DNA from 4 places in the Kitasatospora sp. NPDC005751 genome. Region 4 is predicted to be linked to each of the others. Evidence: riboswitches for the same ligand, from Rfam matches in the RefSeq annotation. Region 4 holds a riboswitch; each other region holds the start of a gene.

Region 1 (3,249 bases), on a different contig from region 4:
CGCCGACTGGGTCCTGACCCGCGAACGCCGTACGGAGTGGGCCGTCGAGCGCGAGGGCGCCGGCGGGGCAGCCGGGGCGCCCGGGGTGGCCGGCGAGCGGTCCGAGGACGTGGCCGACCGGGACGACGGCGGGGCCCCGGCCGGTTCGTAGCCGTCCCGCCTCACCAGGTGAAACGGGCGCCGCGCGCTACTGATCGGTCACCCCGGCCGCCCCGGTCACCCCGGCCGCCTCGGCGACGGGGCCGGCCTGCTCCGGGCCGAGACGTGGCGCCGCTTCAGTCCGGTCGCGAGGATCTGCGTCGGCGCGGTCACCGTCGCCGGCCTCCGGCTCGGCCGGAAGCCGTCAGCTCCCGGAGCGGCGGAGGAGGTAGGTGTCCATGATCCAGCCCTTGCGTTCGCGGGCCTCGTCGCGGAGCGCGCGGATCCGGGGGGCGGTTTCGGCGAGGGGGCCGGCGACGAGGATCTCGTCCGGTGTGCCCAGGTAGGCGCCGTAGAAGATCTCCAGCCCCTCGGGGTCGATCCCGGTGAACGCGGCCCGCCCGTCCAGCATCACCACCACGTCGTCCACCTGCTCGGGGAAGCCCTCGGCGAGACGGCGGCCGGTGGTGATCTGCAGCGGGCGGCCGACCCGGGTCAGGGTGGTGCGGTGCCGGGCGGCGAGCGCCGAGACGCTGCTGATGCCCGGGACCACCTCGTACCCGAAGGTGGCGCCGCCGCGGGCCAGGACCTCGTCGATCACGGCGATGACGCTGTCGTAGAGGCTCGGGTCGCCCCAGACCAGGAACGCGCCGGTCTCCTCCGGGCCGAGGTGTTCGGCGACCAGCCGCTCGACCAGGTCGGCCCGGCGGGTGCGCCAGTCGTCCACGGCCGCGGTGTACGCCGGGGTGGCGCGGTCCCGCTCGGCGTCCGCGACCTCGATGACGCGGTGGCCCGGGCGGCCGTGCTCGGTCAGCAGCTGCCGGCGCAGCCGGATGAGGTCCTGCCGTTCCTCGTTCTTGTCGAGGATGAAGAAGACGTCGGTGCGGGCGAGGGCCTTGACCGCCTGCAGGGTGAGGTGGTCGGGATCGCCCGCCCCGATGCCGATGAGGAAGATGTGCCGCATGACAGTGATTGTGCCGTGCGGCTGCCCGTCCGCCGGGCGCGGCCGGTCCCGGGCGAACCGCCGGGTGGGCCGCGGAGGACCGGCCCGGCGGCGCTGTGACGTCATGCACGCGCCGTCGACCCGGCCTCTCGGGGGTCGGCGGTGAGCCCGAGTACCCGGCGGCGGAGAGGCGTCCACTCCTCCCGTCGTGGTCCGCGGGACTGCTCGGGTTGCCGGGGTGCTCGGGCGGTGCGGACCGCCGGAGCCGTCCCACGCCGCCATCCGCGATCCGGACAATCACTGACGCGCCGTCGGTGATGGGCCTAGGGTGGGTGGTGCAGTCGGTTCGCCGTGTCCTCCAGCCACGGCGTCGCAAGAGGGAACCCGGTGGGAATCCGGGACTGCCCCGCAGCGGTGAGTGGGAACGACCGCCGTCACATGCACTGGGCCCAGCCGGGCCCGGGAAGCGACGGCCAGTAGGTGTCCGGCCTGGGAGCCAGGCGGACGTGCCCGCGAGTCCGAAGACCTGCCACTGCCCGCGTGCACCCCGCACGCGGTGATCTCGGTGACCTCGAGGGCGGGTCGGCGGAGCGGGCGGGCCCACCCCGGTGCCGTGCCCCCACTGCCGTACCTCCACGCCGTCGTGCTCTCCCGGGATCGCAGCGCGACTCGCGAAGGAGAGTTCCGTGTCACCGAGTTCCACCACCCCGCAGGCCACCGTGTACGGCTACCCGAGGCAGGGCGCCGACCGGGAGCTGAAGAAGGCCGTCGAGGGGTACTGGGCGGGCCGCGTCGACGCCGCCGCCCTGCACGCCACCGCCGCCATCCTGCGCCGCGCCAACTGGCGGCAGCTGGCGGACGCGGGCATCGCCGAAATCCCCACCGGCGACTTCTCGCTCTACGACCACGTCCTGGACACCACGGTCGCGGTCGGCGCGATCCCGGCCCGCCACCGCGCCGCCGTCGACACCGACCCGCTGGACGGCTACTTCGCCATGGCGCGCGGCACCCAGGATGTCGCACCGCTGGAGATGACCAAGTGGTTCGACACCAACTACCACTACCTCGTACCGGAGTTGGGTCCGGACACGGTCTTCGCCGCGAACTCCGCCAAGCCGGTCTCCGAACTGCGTGAGGCGCTCGGCCTCGGCCACCGCCCCCGGCCCGTGCTGGTCGGACCGCTGACCTACCTGCTGCTCGCCAAGCCCGCCCCCGGCGTGGCCGCCGACTTCCGGCCGGTCACCCTGCTGGACCGGCTGCTGCCCGTCTACGCGGAACTCCTCGCCGACCTGCGGGCCGCCGGCGCCGACTGGGTCCAGCTGGACGAGCCCGCGCTCGTCCAGGACCGCACCCCGGCCGAACTGAACGCCGCCACCCGCGTCTACCGCGAGCTCGGTGCGCTCACCGACCGCCCGCAACTGCTGGTCACCAGCTACTTCGACCGGCTCGGCGAGGCCCTGCCCGTCCTGGCCAAGGCCCCGATCGAGGGCATCGGCCTGGACTTCACCGGCCCCGGCGCCGCCAACCTCGACGACCTCGCCGCCGTCGGCGGAGTGCCCGGCAAGCGCCTGGTCGCGGGCGTGGTGGACGGCCGCAACATCTGGATCAACAACCTGGAGAAGTCCCTCGCCACCCTCGGCACGCTGCTCGGTCTGGCGGACCGGGTCGACGTCGCACCGTCCTGCTCGCTGCTGCACGTCCCGCTCGACGCCGACCTCGAGCGCGACCTCGACCCGCAGGTCGCCCGCTGGCTCGCCTTCGCCCGTCAGAAGACCACCGAGGTCGCCACCCTGGCCCGCGGCCTGGCCCACGGCACCGACACCATCGCGGCCCAACTGGCCGCCAACCGGGCCGACCTGGCCTCCCGTGCCGGCTCGGCGCTGACCCGCGACCCGGCCGTCCGGGCCCGGGTCGCCGCCACCGCCCCCGAGGACGCCCGCCGCGCCCCGGCCTACCCCGAGCGCGCCGAGGCGCAGCGGGCCCGGCTCGGCCTGCCGCTGCTGCCGACCACCACCATCGGCTCCTTCCCGCAGACCACCGACCTGCGCACCGCCCGCGCCGACCTGCGCGCCGGCCGCATCGACGACGGCACCTACCGGGACCGGATGCGGGCCGAGGTCCGCGAGGTGATCGGCTACCAGGAGAAGGCCGGCCTCGACGTGCTCGTC
Region 2 (3,249 bases), on a different contig from region 4:
ACGGGTCTCGGCCGGGTCACGGCGGCGGGAGTCTCGGCCGGGTCACGGCGGCACGGGAAGCGGCTGCGGGAAGCGACGGCACGGTTCTCGGCCCTCTGGTCACGGCGGCGCGGGAAGCGGCAGAGGGAGAGGGCAGGGAGGGAGAGGGCAGGGAGGGGGAGGCGCCGCGCGGGGGCGGCGCGGTAGCGGCCCGTCAGACCGGGATCTCGGTCTCCAGGAGCTCCAGCAGCTCCCAGAACCGCTCGCCGAGCGGCCGGGCCGCCGCGCGGGTGTCCGCCGCCGGGGCCGGGGAGCCCCAGCTGCCGGCGCCCCAGTGGGAGGTGACCTGGTACTCGTTCTGCAGCGCCGTCAGCACGGCGGTGAGGTCGCCCTCGTGAACCGGCACGATCCGGCCGATCGGCCGGAGCTGCGCCTGCCAGCGGCCGTCCACGCACTGCCGCAGCCGCCGGTCCAGCTCCTGCGCCCGGCCGGTCACCGCGACCAGCTCGCGCAGGGTCGTGCCGAGCACCTGGGCCAGCGCGTGGGTCTGCTCCTGGTCGCCGTCCCACTGACCGGTCGCCTCGGCCCGCTGGTACCGGTCCAGTGCGAGGCCGATCCGGTGGGCCGCGCTCTCCTGGTTGAGCTCCCGGGCGACCCGGAAGTCCCGCAGCCGGGCCGGGCGGACGCCCATCAGCTGGGCCGGCGGGCACCAGAGCGCCCGGGCCAGGGCGATGAACTCGTCCTCGGCGGGGCGCAGCTCGCCGCTCTCCCAGCCGAGCACGTGGGAGGGCAGCAGCCGGACGCCGTGCGCGGCCATGCCCTCGACCACCTGCTCGGGGGTCAGCCCCAGGCCGGCGCGGTGCGCGCGGGCGGCCGCGGGCGAGAAGGGCACCGGGGGCACGGCGGGTGGCTGTCTGCGTCGCATGGCCCGACGGTAGGGGGCGGTCCGGCCGCCCCCCAGCCGCCGAACACACGAAGCGGGCCCGGAGGCCCCTCCGGGCGACTGGACGATCGCACAGGCTGTCATGCCCCTGCGGGGGGTGCCGATCGGAGGTAGCGACGGCGTCGGGCGGCCCGGCTCCGCTGTGACCAACCCCTCCGTGACCTTGGTTGACGCACGGTTCGGCCGCGTGATGGGATCCTTCAGCCAAACGGAGGCATGCAGAGGAAGCCGGTGCGAGTCCGGCGCGGTCCCGCCACTGTCACCGGGGAGCACACTCGGAGTCCCTCCTCCGCCGGCCACGGCGCCGGAGGGGGCCCATCGCGGCGGGCCGTCAGAAGCCGCCGCCGGGCCCGGGGGTGCGTTCGACCCGGAAGCCAGGAGACTCTCGCCCCCGGTACGTCGATCCAGGGCGCGGACCCTGAGTGAGGACACGCACGCGATGCAGGCTGCCCCGACCTTCCGAGCCCTCTGCTGTCCACCGTGCGCCCGCTGACCCGCGCCGCCGCCTTCGCCCTGGGGGCCGCGGCCGGGTACCTCGCCGACGCCCGCTTCGCCGACCCGCGCCGCGGCCACCCGGTGGCCGTCTTCGGCGGCGCGGCCGGCCGGCTGGAGCGGCGGATCTGGCGGAACGACCGCGCCGTCGGAACGGCTTTCACGGCGCTCTGCGTGGGCACCGTCGCGGCCGGCGCGCTGGCGGCCGACCGCACCCTGGGCCGCCGGCCGCTCGGGCGGGCCGCGCTGGCCGCCGCCGCGACCTGGACGGTGCTCGGCGGCACGTCGCTCACCCGGGAGGCCCGCACGATCGGACGCTCGCTCGCCGCGCACGACCTCGCGGCGGCGCGGCAGCGGCTGCCGCACCTGTGCGGGCGGGACCCGAGCGCCCTCGACGAGGGGCAGATCGCCCGCGCGGTGGTCGAGTCGGTCGCCGAGAACACCGCCGACGCCGTGGTCAACGCACTCGTCTGGGGCGCCCTCGCGGGCACGCCCGGGCTGCTGGCGTTCCGCGCGGTCAACACCCTGGACGCGATGGTCGGCCACCGCTCGCCGCGCCACGCCCGGTTCGGCTGGGCCTCGGCGCGGCTGGACGACGTGGCGGGCTGGCCGGGCGCGCGGCTGACCGCGCTGCTGACCGTCGCCGCCGCGCCCGAGCCCCGGACGGCCTGGCGGGTCTGGCGCCGGGACGGCTCCGCCCACCCCAGCCCCAACGCGGGCCAGGCCGAGTCGGCCTTCGCCGGCGCCGTCGGCGTGCGGCTCGGCGGCACCCTGCGGTACGGCGCCCGGGTCGAGCACCGGCCGGTACTGGGCGGCGAGCTGCGACCGGTGACGGTGGACGACATCGAGCGCGCCTGCCGGCTCTCCCGCCGGGTGGGACTGCTCGCACTGGGTACGACCGTCGCCGGGCACGCCGTCGTGCAGGCACTCAAGGCGGGGACGAGAAGGGGGAGCGCATGAGCAACGCACTGCTGGTCGCCGGGACGACCTCGGACGCCGGCAAGAGCGTGGTCACCGCGGGCATCTGCCGCTGGCTGGCCCGTCAGGGCGTCGCCGTGGCGCCGTTCAAGGCGCAGAACATGTCGCTGAACTCCTTCGTCACCGCCGACGGTGCCGAGATCGGCCGCGCCCAGGCGATGCAGGCCCAGGCGGCCCGGGTGGAGCCCGAGGCGGCGATGAACCCGGTGCTGCTGAAGCCCGGCGCGGACGGCCGCAGCCAGGTGGTGCTGCTCGGCCGGGCGGTCGCCGAGGTCGGCGCGCTGGACTACCGCGACCGCAAGCCCGTCCTGCTGGAGCGAGCGCTGGAGTGCCTGGCCGACCTGCGCCGGCGCTACGACGTGGTGGTCTGCGAGGGCGCCGGATCGCCCGCCGAGATCAACCTGCGGGACCGGGACATCGCCAACATGGGCCTGGCCACCGCCGCCGGCCTGCCGGTCGTGGTGGTCGGCGACATCGACCGCGGCGGCGTGTTCGCCGCGATGTACGGGACGCTGGCGCTGCTGTCGGAGCAGGACCAGCGCCATGTGGCGGGCTGGTTCGTCAACAAGTTCCGCGGCGACGCGCGGCTGCTGGCGCCCGGGCTGGAGATGCTGCGCGAGCTGACCGGCCGTCCGGTGCTGGGCACCCTGCCGATGCTGTCCGGGCTCTGGCTGGACGCCGAGGACTCCCTGGACCTGACCACCGTGGTGGACCGCGCCGAGGGGCGCGGGCCGCTCGGCGCCGACGTGCTGCGGGTGGCCGTGGTGCGCTTCCCCCGGCTGTCCAACTTCACCGACGTGGACGCACTGGCCCAGGAACCCGGGGTGCTGGTCCGCTGGGCCACCCGGCCCGAGGAG
Region 3 (3,249 bases), on a different contig from region 4:
CGCCGGCTCTGCGGTCCGATCGCGCTGGACGACGGCCCCGACGCGACGCAGGAGGCGCTGATCGCCGTCTTCCGCAAGCTGGGCCAGCTCCAGGACCCGGCCGCGCTGTTCGGCTGGGTCCGCTCGATCGCCGTGCGGGAGGCCGTCCGGCACGTCCGGCGGGTCGCCCGCTGCGTCCCGGCCGACCTCTCCGAGCTGCCCCGCCCCGGCGACCCGCAGCTGGCCACCGACATCCAGGACGTCCTCGCCCGGCTGACGCCGGAGCACCGCGCCGTGCTGGTGCTGCGCGACCTGGAGGGGCTCGACGAGCGGTCCACCGCAGAACTGCTGGGCGTGGCACCCGGCACCGTGAAGTCCCGGCTCTCCCGGGCCCGGCTCGGCTTTCGAAGGGCGTGGCAGCAGTGAGCGCACCGACCCCCTGGCCGACGGCGGCCTTCGACCCGGTCCGCCGGCTGCATGTGATCGCCGCCGTCACCCCCGGCGCCGCCGTCCGGGAGGCGCTGATCGACGCGCCGTTCGAGCGGGTCTGGGCGGCCGCGGCCGACCTGGAGGAGGGGCTCCCGCGCTGGCTGCCGGACATCCGGTCGGTCCGCGTGGCCGGGAGACCGGCGGACGGTCGCACCGAGGCGCTGGTGACCGGCCACACCCGGCTGCGGGCCCGTTTCGACGTCGAGCTGACGCCCGGGTGGTGCCTGATGCGCAGCCGCTTCCTGCTGGGCGGGATGGCGGCTCGCGCCGAGGCCGGAGGCACCCGCTTCGCCTTCCTCGGCGCGTTCCGGCTCCCCGGCGCGGGTCTGCTCGACCGGGCCCTGCGGCCCGCGACGGACCCGCTGGCCCGGCGCTCGCTGGAGCGCTTCGAACGGCTGGTGCGAGAGGGGTGAGGCGGGCCCCGGGCGCGACGGCCCGGGGCGCCGGGTCGGTGTTCCGCGGGCGCAGCCGGTCAGCCGGCCGCGGCGGCCCGGGGTGCGGAGGGCTCGCCGCCGGTGGCGTCGCTCCCGGTGGCGGGCTCGCCGTGCTCGTGGTGGTCCGCGGCGGCGCACTCGTCGAGGAGGGGGCGCAGGGCCTCGTCCACGAGCCGGTAGCGCACCACGCGGCCGTCCTTGTCGCCGGTGACCACACCCGCGGTGCGCAGCAGCCGCAGCGCCTGCGAGACGGCCGGGTCGCGCATGCCGGTGGCGACCGCCAGGTCGGTGACGGCGAGCGGCCCGGCCCGGTGCAGGGCGAGCAGCAGGGCGAGCCGCCCCGGGTCGGCGAGCAGCGAGAACCGCTCGGCCCAGGACCGGACGTGCCCGGGGTCGCCGATCGCGGCGATGGCCTCGCAGACCCGGTGCCCGTCGATGGTGCGGTGGCCCGCGCGGTCGGCCGGTACGAGATGCATGCGGACATTGTTGCAGCCCGTGGCTGTGATCCTGGACACCTGCGCAGGTGCGCAGCCTTGCAAGGGTGAGGTGCGGCCCCCTACGGTGTTGCCCGCCGTGGTGTTCGGGAAGACCGGTGACGGACCCTCAGGGTCCGGAGTCCGGAGCGGCCCTCGCCACTGTGATCGGGGGAGTCGTCCGTATCCACGACGCCACTGGGCGCCTCGCGCGCCTGGGAAGGCGGATCCGGAAGCCCCGTCAGCCAGGAGACCGGCCACGGCATCTCACGAACGTCTTTCCACGAGGTGCTGGAGCGTGATCCGAAGATGACCCTGCCCGAAACCGCCGCTGTTCCCGCGGCGTCCTCCGCCCTGCCGAGCTTCCGCTGGCGGCGCGAGGACACCCTCCGCACGGCCGGGTTGATGGGGGTGATCCTGGCCATGCACGTGGTGGCCTTCGGGACGCTGATCTTCCTGGTCGCCCCCGAGAAGTACGAGGTCGGTACCCAGGTCTTCGGGGTGGGCCTGGGCATCACCGCCTACACCCTCGGCATGCGGCACGCCTTCGACGCCGACCACATCGCGGTGATCGACAACACCACCCGCAAGCTCATGGCGGACGGCAAGCGGCCCGTCTCGGTGGGCTTCTGGTTCGCGCTCGGCCACTCCTCGATGGTGGTCCTGATGGCCGCCCTGGTGGCGGGCGGCGCCCAGCTGGCCAGCACGCTGATGGACGACGAGTCCACCACGCACCAGTGGCTCGGTGTGGTCGGCACTTCCGCGTCCGGTGTCTTCCTCTACCTGATCGGCGCGCTCAACCTGGCGGCGCTGTTCGGCATCCTCAAGGTGTTCCGGTCGATGAGGGCCGGTCGGTTCGACGAGGCGGAGCTGGAGGAGCACCTCAACTCGCGCGGTCTGATGGCCCGGGTGCTGAACCGGGCGACCCGCTCGATCACGCGGCCCGGCCAGATGTTCCCGGTCGGCATGGTGCTCGGCCTCGGCTTCGACACCGCGACCGAGGTGACCCTGATGGTGATGGCCGGCTCCGGCGCGGCCGCCGGGCTGCCCTGGTACGCGATCGTCTGCCTGCCGCTGCTGTTCGCGTCCGGGATGAGCCTGTTCGACACGCTGGACGGGACGTTCATGAACTTCGCGTACCAGTGGGCGTTCTCCAACCCGGTGCGCAAGGTGTACTACAACCTGACCATCACCGGGCTGTCGATCGCGGTGGCGTTCATCATCGGCACCATCGAGCTGGTCGCCGTGCTGCACGAGAAGCTGGACCTCACCGACCCGGTCAGCGGCTGGATCGCGGACATCTCGCTGGACAACGTCGGCTACGCGATCGTCGGGCTGTTCGTGGTGGTCTGGGGGGCGGCGATCGCCTACTGGCGCCTCGCCGGCGTGGAACAGCGCTGGAGCCCGAAGCCGGTGGTACCGGCCGGCGGGGTGCCCGCCCAGGGGGCGGCGGCCGACGAGGCCGCCGGGGTCACCAAGTAGTCGGCCCCGACGGCCCGCGGCACCGCGGTGTCACGAGGCGGCGCCCACCCGGTCCGTTCGGGTGGGCGCCGCCTCGCCGTGGTCCGCGGGCCCGGCCGGGCCCACGGGGGAGGTCAGCGCTCCTCGCGGAAGTCGACGTGCCGGCGCGCGACCGGGTCGTACTTGCGCAGCACCAGCCGGTCGGCGTCGGTGCGGCGGTTCTTGCGGGTCACATAGGTGAAGCCGGTCTCGGCCGTGGACCTGAGCTTGACGACGGGGCGCAGTTCGCTGCGGGCCATGGTTCTCCTCCTCCGAGGGGTGGGCGGTCGGGAAACGGCTTCCGCCGAAATGGAAGTCGTTTTCAAGGGGTCCAACACGGCCTCCGCCCCGCCCATTCCCCGGCGGGCGGTGGA
Region 4 (3,249 bases):
TGCGATTCGGGTGGCCTGGGTGATCTCGTCGGGGTCGGCGAAGGAGTGGCCGGCGAGGGCTGCCTTGCGGAAGATGCGCCACCAGGCTTCCTGGAGGTTGAGCCAGCACGCGCCGACGGGTATGAAGACGTGCTTGATGCGCGGGTGGCTCTCGAGCCAGGCCCGGGTGGAGACGCTGTTGTGGGATGACAGGTTGTCGGTCACCACATAGATGTCGCCTGTGGGGTTGGCGTCCTCGACCAGCTGGAGGAACTGCTGGTAGAAGACGCTGTTGCGGGAGGAGGCGGTCATCGTGATCTGCTGCCCGTCCCGGACGCGAAGGCCCCCGTAGACCCAGGTCTTCTCCGGGCCGCGGGAGTAGTCGATCTCGTTCTTGATGCGGTGCCCGTCCGGTGACCAGCCCGGCGCCGGCGGGAACGTGCGTGGGATCACCGGTCCGAGCTCGTCGGCGCAGACGACCGTCGCACCGTCGGGCGGGCAGGTGTAGAGACCGATGATCCGCGTCCTTTTCCCTCGAAGTCCCGGTCCTTCGACCGGGTCCACGAACGGGTACGGCGCCACGCGCGCCCTCGGCGAGCAGGATCCGGCGGACCTGGGAGCGTTTGACCTCGATCCCCAGTCGCCGGGCCTGCTCGGCCAGCGCGTCCAGCGTCCACTGCGGCGGGCCGGCCTCGTCGGCGGGGGCGAGTTCCCCGTCCGCCTGCCTGGTCGGCCGTCCGGGCGGCACCTGCTTGACCAGGGCGATGATCCGAGACCGCTCGGCCTCGGTCAGCCGCCGGGGCCGGCCGGTGATCGGCCGGTCCTCCATCCCCTCCAGGCCGAGATCGTTGAACCGGTGGAGCCACCAGCGGACCGTCTTCGCGTGGCAGCCCAGCTCTGCGGCGATCGCCGCCACCCGCAGGCCGTTCCAGCTCAGCTCGATGATCCGCGCCCGCATCACCAGATCCGCCGGCGCCTTCCGCGCCCTGGCCAACCTGACGATCGCCCTCTCCTCGTCCGCCCCCACAGCGGCCCGGGCCTGCAACAACCCCGGCACACCCCACCCCCGATCAACCCACCAACTCAACCAACACAGCATCTATACCCATGACTTGAGGAATCAAGCACTAGGGCGCCCGACTAAATGGTCGTGAACAAGGCCCGCAGTGCAGCGAAGCCGGTGTGAATCCGGCACGGTCCCGCCACTGTGACCGGAGAGTGCGTCGTCGCAGTACCAGTCACTGGCACCCAGCCGGGAAGACCGGGCGGCGCGCAGTGATCCGGGAGCAGGCTTGTGATGATCCGTGGCGGAGACGGCCGGTTTCGTCGCGATCGACGCGCCGGTCTCCGGCTGCGTGCCCGGCGCGACCGCCGGGAGCCTCACCTTCATGGTGGGCGCCGCGGCGGCGGACCTCGCCGCCGCCGGACCGGTGCCGGCGGCGATGGGCCAAGGTCGTGCACTGCGGCCCCGCGGGCGCCGGGCAGGCCGCGAAGATCTGCAACAGCGTGATCCTCGGGATCTCGATGATCGCGGTCAGCGAGGCGTTCGTGCTGGGGGAGAGCTCGGGCTCAGCCACCAGGCGCTGTTCGACGTCGCCTCGGCCGCCTCCGGCCAGTGCTGGGCGCTGACCGGCAACTGGCCCGTCTCCGGCCCGGTGCCGGCCGGCCCCGCCAACCATGACGACCGGGCCGGCTTCGCCGCCGCGTTGATGGCCAAGGACTTCGAACTGGCCGCCGGAGCGGTCAAGGCCGCCGGCCTGCCGGTGGAACTCGGCCTGAGGGCAGCGGAGTTGCACGCGGACTTCGCCGCCGCTGAGGGAGCGGGGCTGGACTTCTCGGCCATCATCACGACCCTCCGGGAGGGGGCGAGCAGACCCGTCGGTGAATACCGGCCGACCGGCCGGGGCCGCCTCGCGAATGGCCCCGGCCGGTCGGCCCCGGGAAATGCCCGGGAGTGCCGGGAAGCCGCCCGGCGGGTCGGCCCGGATTCCCGCCACCGGTTCGAGCCACGGATTTCCGTCACGGATTCCCCTCACGGATTCCCGGCACTACGCCGGAGGAACGTACCCGTGGTGTTGCCGGAGATGAATTCGCCGTGACGAATTCCGGTCCGCCGGGAATTCGACCGGCCGGCTGGCCGGCCGGCCGGTCCCGGTATCCGGGGGTTCTTCCGGCCCGGCCTGCGGCGGGCCGGAAGAACCCCCGGGTGGTGCCGGACCGCGGAGCTACGCGGGAACGGCCCCGGCGGGCCGGGTGAGGCCGTCGAAGCCCGCCGGATCGGTACCGAGACCGGCCGGTGCCACCCAGTCGAACGGCCGGTAGACCGCCGGGCCCAGGCCCAGGCTCTCGGCGACCGTCTCCCGCAGCCGGTTGGAGGTGAACCCGCCGATGACGTTCATCTGGGCGTCTCGGTAGAGGCGCTCCACCTCGTGGCCCCGGGTGACGCCGGCCGCGCCGTGGATCTGCACGGCGCGGGCGGCGACCTCGACGGCCATCTCGGTGGCGTAGATCTTGAGCATGGCGATCGCCTCCCGGGCCGACCGGCCGGCGGCGAGCTCGGTCACCGCCCGGCGGGCCAGCACCCGGGCGGCGTCGATCTGGGCCCGGGACTCGGCGAGCTGGGTCTGCACGCCCTCCATGTGCGCCAGGGGCCGCCCGAAGGAGACCCGCTCACCCGCATACCGGACCGAGGCGTCCAGCGCGGACTCGGCGATGGCGATGGCCGAGACGGAGATCAGCAGCCAGCCCCAGGCCATCAGTTCGGCCAGCTCACCGGCCAGTTCGCCGAACGGCACGGGCACCACGTCGGCCTCGGAGACGGTGGCCTCGGTGAAGACGATGCCGCCCCACGGCATGCCGCGCAGGCCCATCCGCGGCGTCTCGTAGCGGCGGACGCCGGGCTGGTTCAGGTCCACGAAGGCGAGGCACCAGTCGTGGCCCTCGTCGCCGGGGGCCTTCTGCCGGCGGGCGAGTGTGACGGCCACGTCCGCGTCCGGCGCATTGGTGATCTTGGCCTTCTCGCCGTTGATGACGAACCCCTCGCCGGGGGCTCCGGCCGGCCGGACCGTGGTGGTGTAGGTCCCGGCGTCGCTGCCCGCGGGCGGTTCCACGATGGCGAAGCAGGCCAGCTTCTCGCCGGAGATCAGCGGCTTCAGCAGCCGGTCGTACTCGCTGGGCCGGCTGTAGCGGGAGATCAGCTTGCCGCACAGCAGGCCGGACACGGTGGCGGTCCAGTAACTGCCCGGGCAGGCGCGGGCGAGCGCCTCCATG

Evidence for each region. Region 4 has a riboswitch for cobalamin ahead of ABZ497_RS34885 (NAD-binding protein). Riboswitches for the same ligand answer to the same signal wherever they lie in the genome.
Region 1: it holds a riboswitch for cobalamin, as region 4 does, so the genes downstream of both, metE (5-methyltetrahydropteroyltriglutamate--homocysteine S-methyltransferase) here and ABZ497_RS34885 (NAD-binding protein) in region 4, are expected to answer to the same signal.
Region 2: it holds a riboswitch for cobalamin, as region 4 does, so the genes downstream of both, ABZ497_RS11190 (cobalamin biosynthesis protein) here and ABZ497_RS34885 (NAD-binding protein) in region 4, are expected to answer to the same signal.
Region 3: it holds a riboswitch for cobalamin, as region 4 does, so the genes downstream of both, ABZ497_RS29870 (HoxN/HupN/NixA family nickel/cobalt transporter) here and ABZ497_RS34885 (NAD-binding protein) in region 4, are expected to answer to the same signal.

What each region holds. Positions count from the first base shown of each region.
Region 1 covers NZ_JBEXYC010000072.1:4,769-8,017, forward strand. Annotated here, with positions in the region: gene ABZ497_RS33170 (MarR family winged helix-turn-helix transcriptional regulator) at 1-151, shown strand, start outside; gene cobF (precorrin-6A synthase (deacetylating)) at 344-1,102, opposite strand; cobalamin riboswitch at 1,407-1,630, shown strand; gene metE (5-methyltetrahydropteroyltriglutamate--homocysteine S-methyltransferase) at 1,768-3,249, shown strand, end outside.
Region 2 covers NZ_JBEXYC010000008.1:79,648-82,896, forward strand. Annotated here, with positions in the region: gene ABZ497_RS11185 (transcriptional regulator) at 194-904, opposite strand; cobalamin riboswitch at 1,117-1,309, shown strand; gene ABZ497_RS11190 (cobalamin biosynthesis protein) at 1,403-2,374, shown strand; gene ABZ497_RS11195 (cobyric acid synthase) at 2,371-3,249, shown strand, end outside.
Region 3 covers NZ_JBEXYC010000052.1:35,932-39,180, reverse strand. Annotated here, with positions in the region: gene ABZ497_RS29885 (RNA polymerase sigma factor) at 1-405, shown strand, start outside; gene ABZ497_RS29880 (SRPBCC family protein) at 402-881, shown strand; partial or broken gene ABZ497_RS29875 (metalloregulator ArsR/SmtB family transcription factor) at 1,040-1,378, opposite strand; cobalamin riboswitch at 1,460-1,652, shown strand; gene ABZ497_RS29870 (HoxN/HupN/NixA family nickel/cobalt transporter) at 1,685-2,857, shown strand; gene rpmG (50S ribosomal protein L33) at 2,971-3,135, opposite strand.
Region 4 covers NZ_JBEXYC010000089.1:13,581-16,829, reverse strand. Annotated here, with positions in the region: gene ABZ497_RS34895 (IS630 family transposase) at 1-495, opposite strand, end outside; partial or broken gene ABZ497_RS34890 (helix-turn-helix domain-containing protein) at 638-937, opposite strand; cobalamin riboswitch at 1,150-1,272, shown strand; partial or broken gene ABZ497_RS34885 (NAD-binding protein) at 1,296-1,841, shown strand; gene ABZ497_RS34880 (acyl-CoA dehydrogenase family protein) at 2,205-3,249, opposite strand, start outside.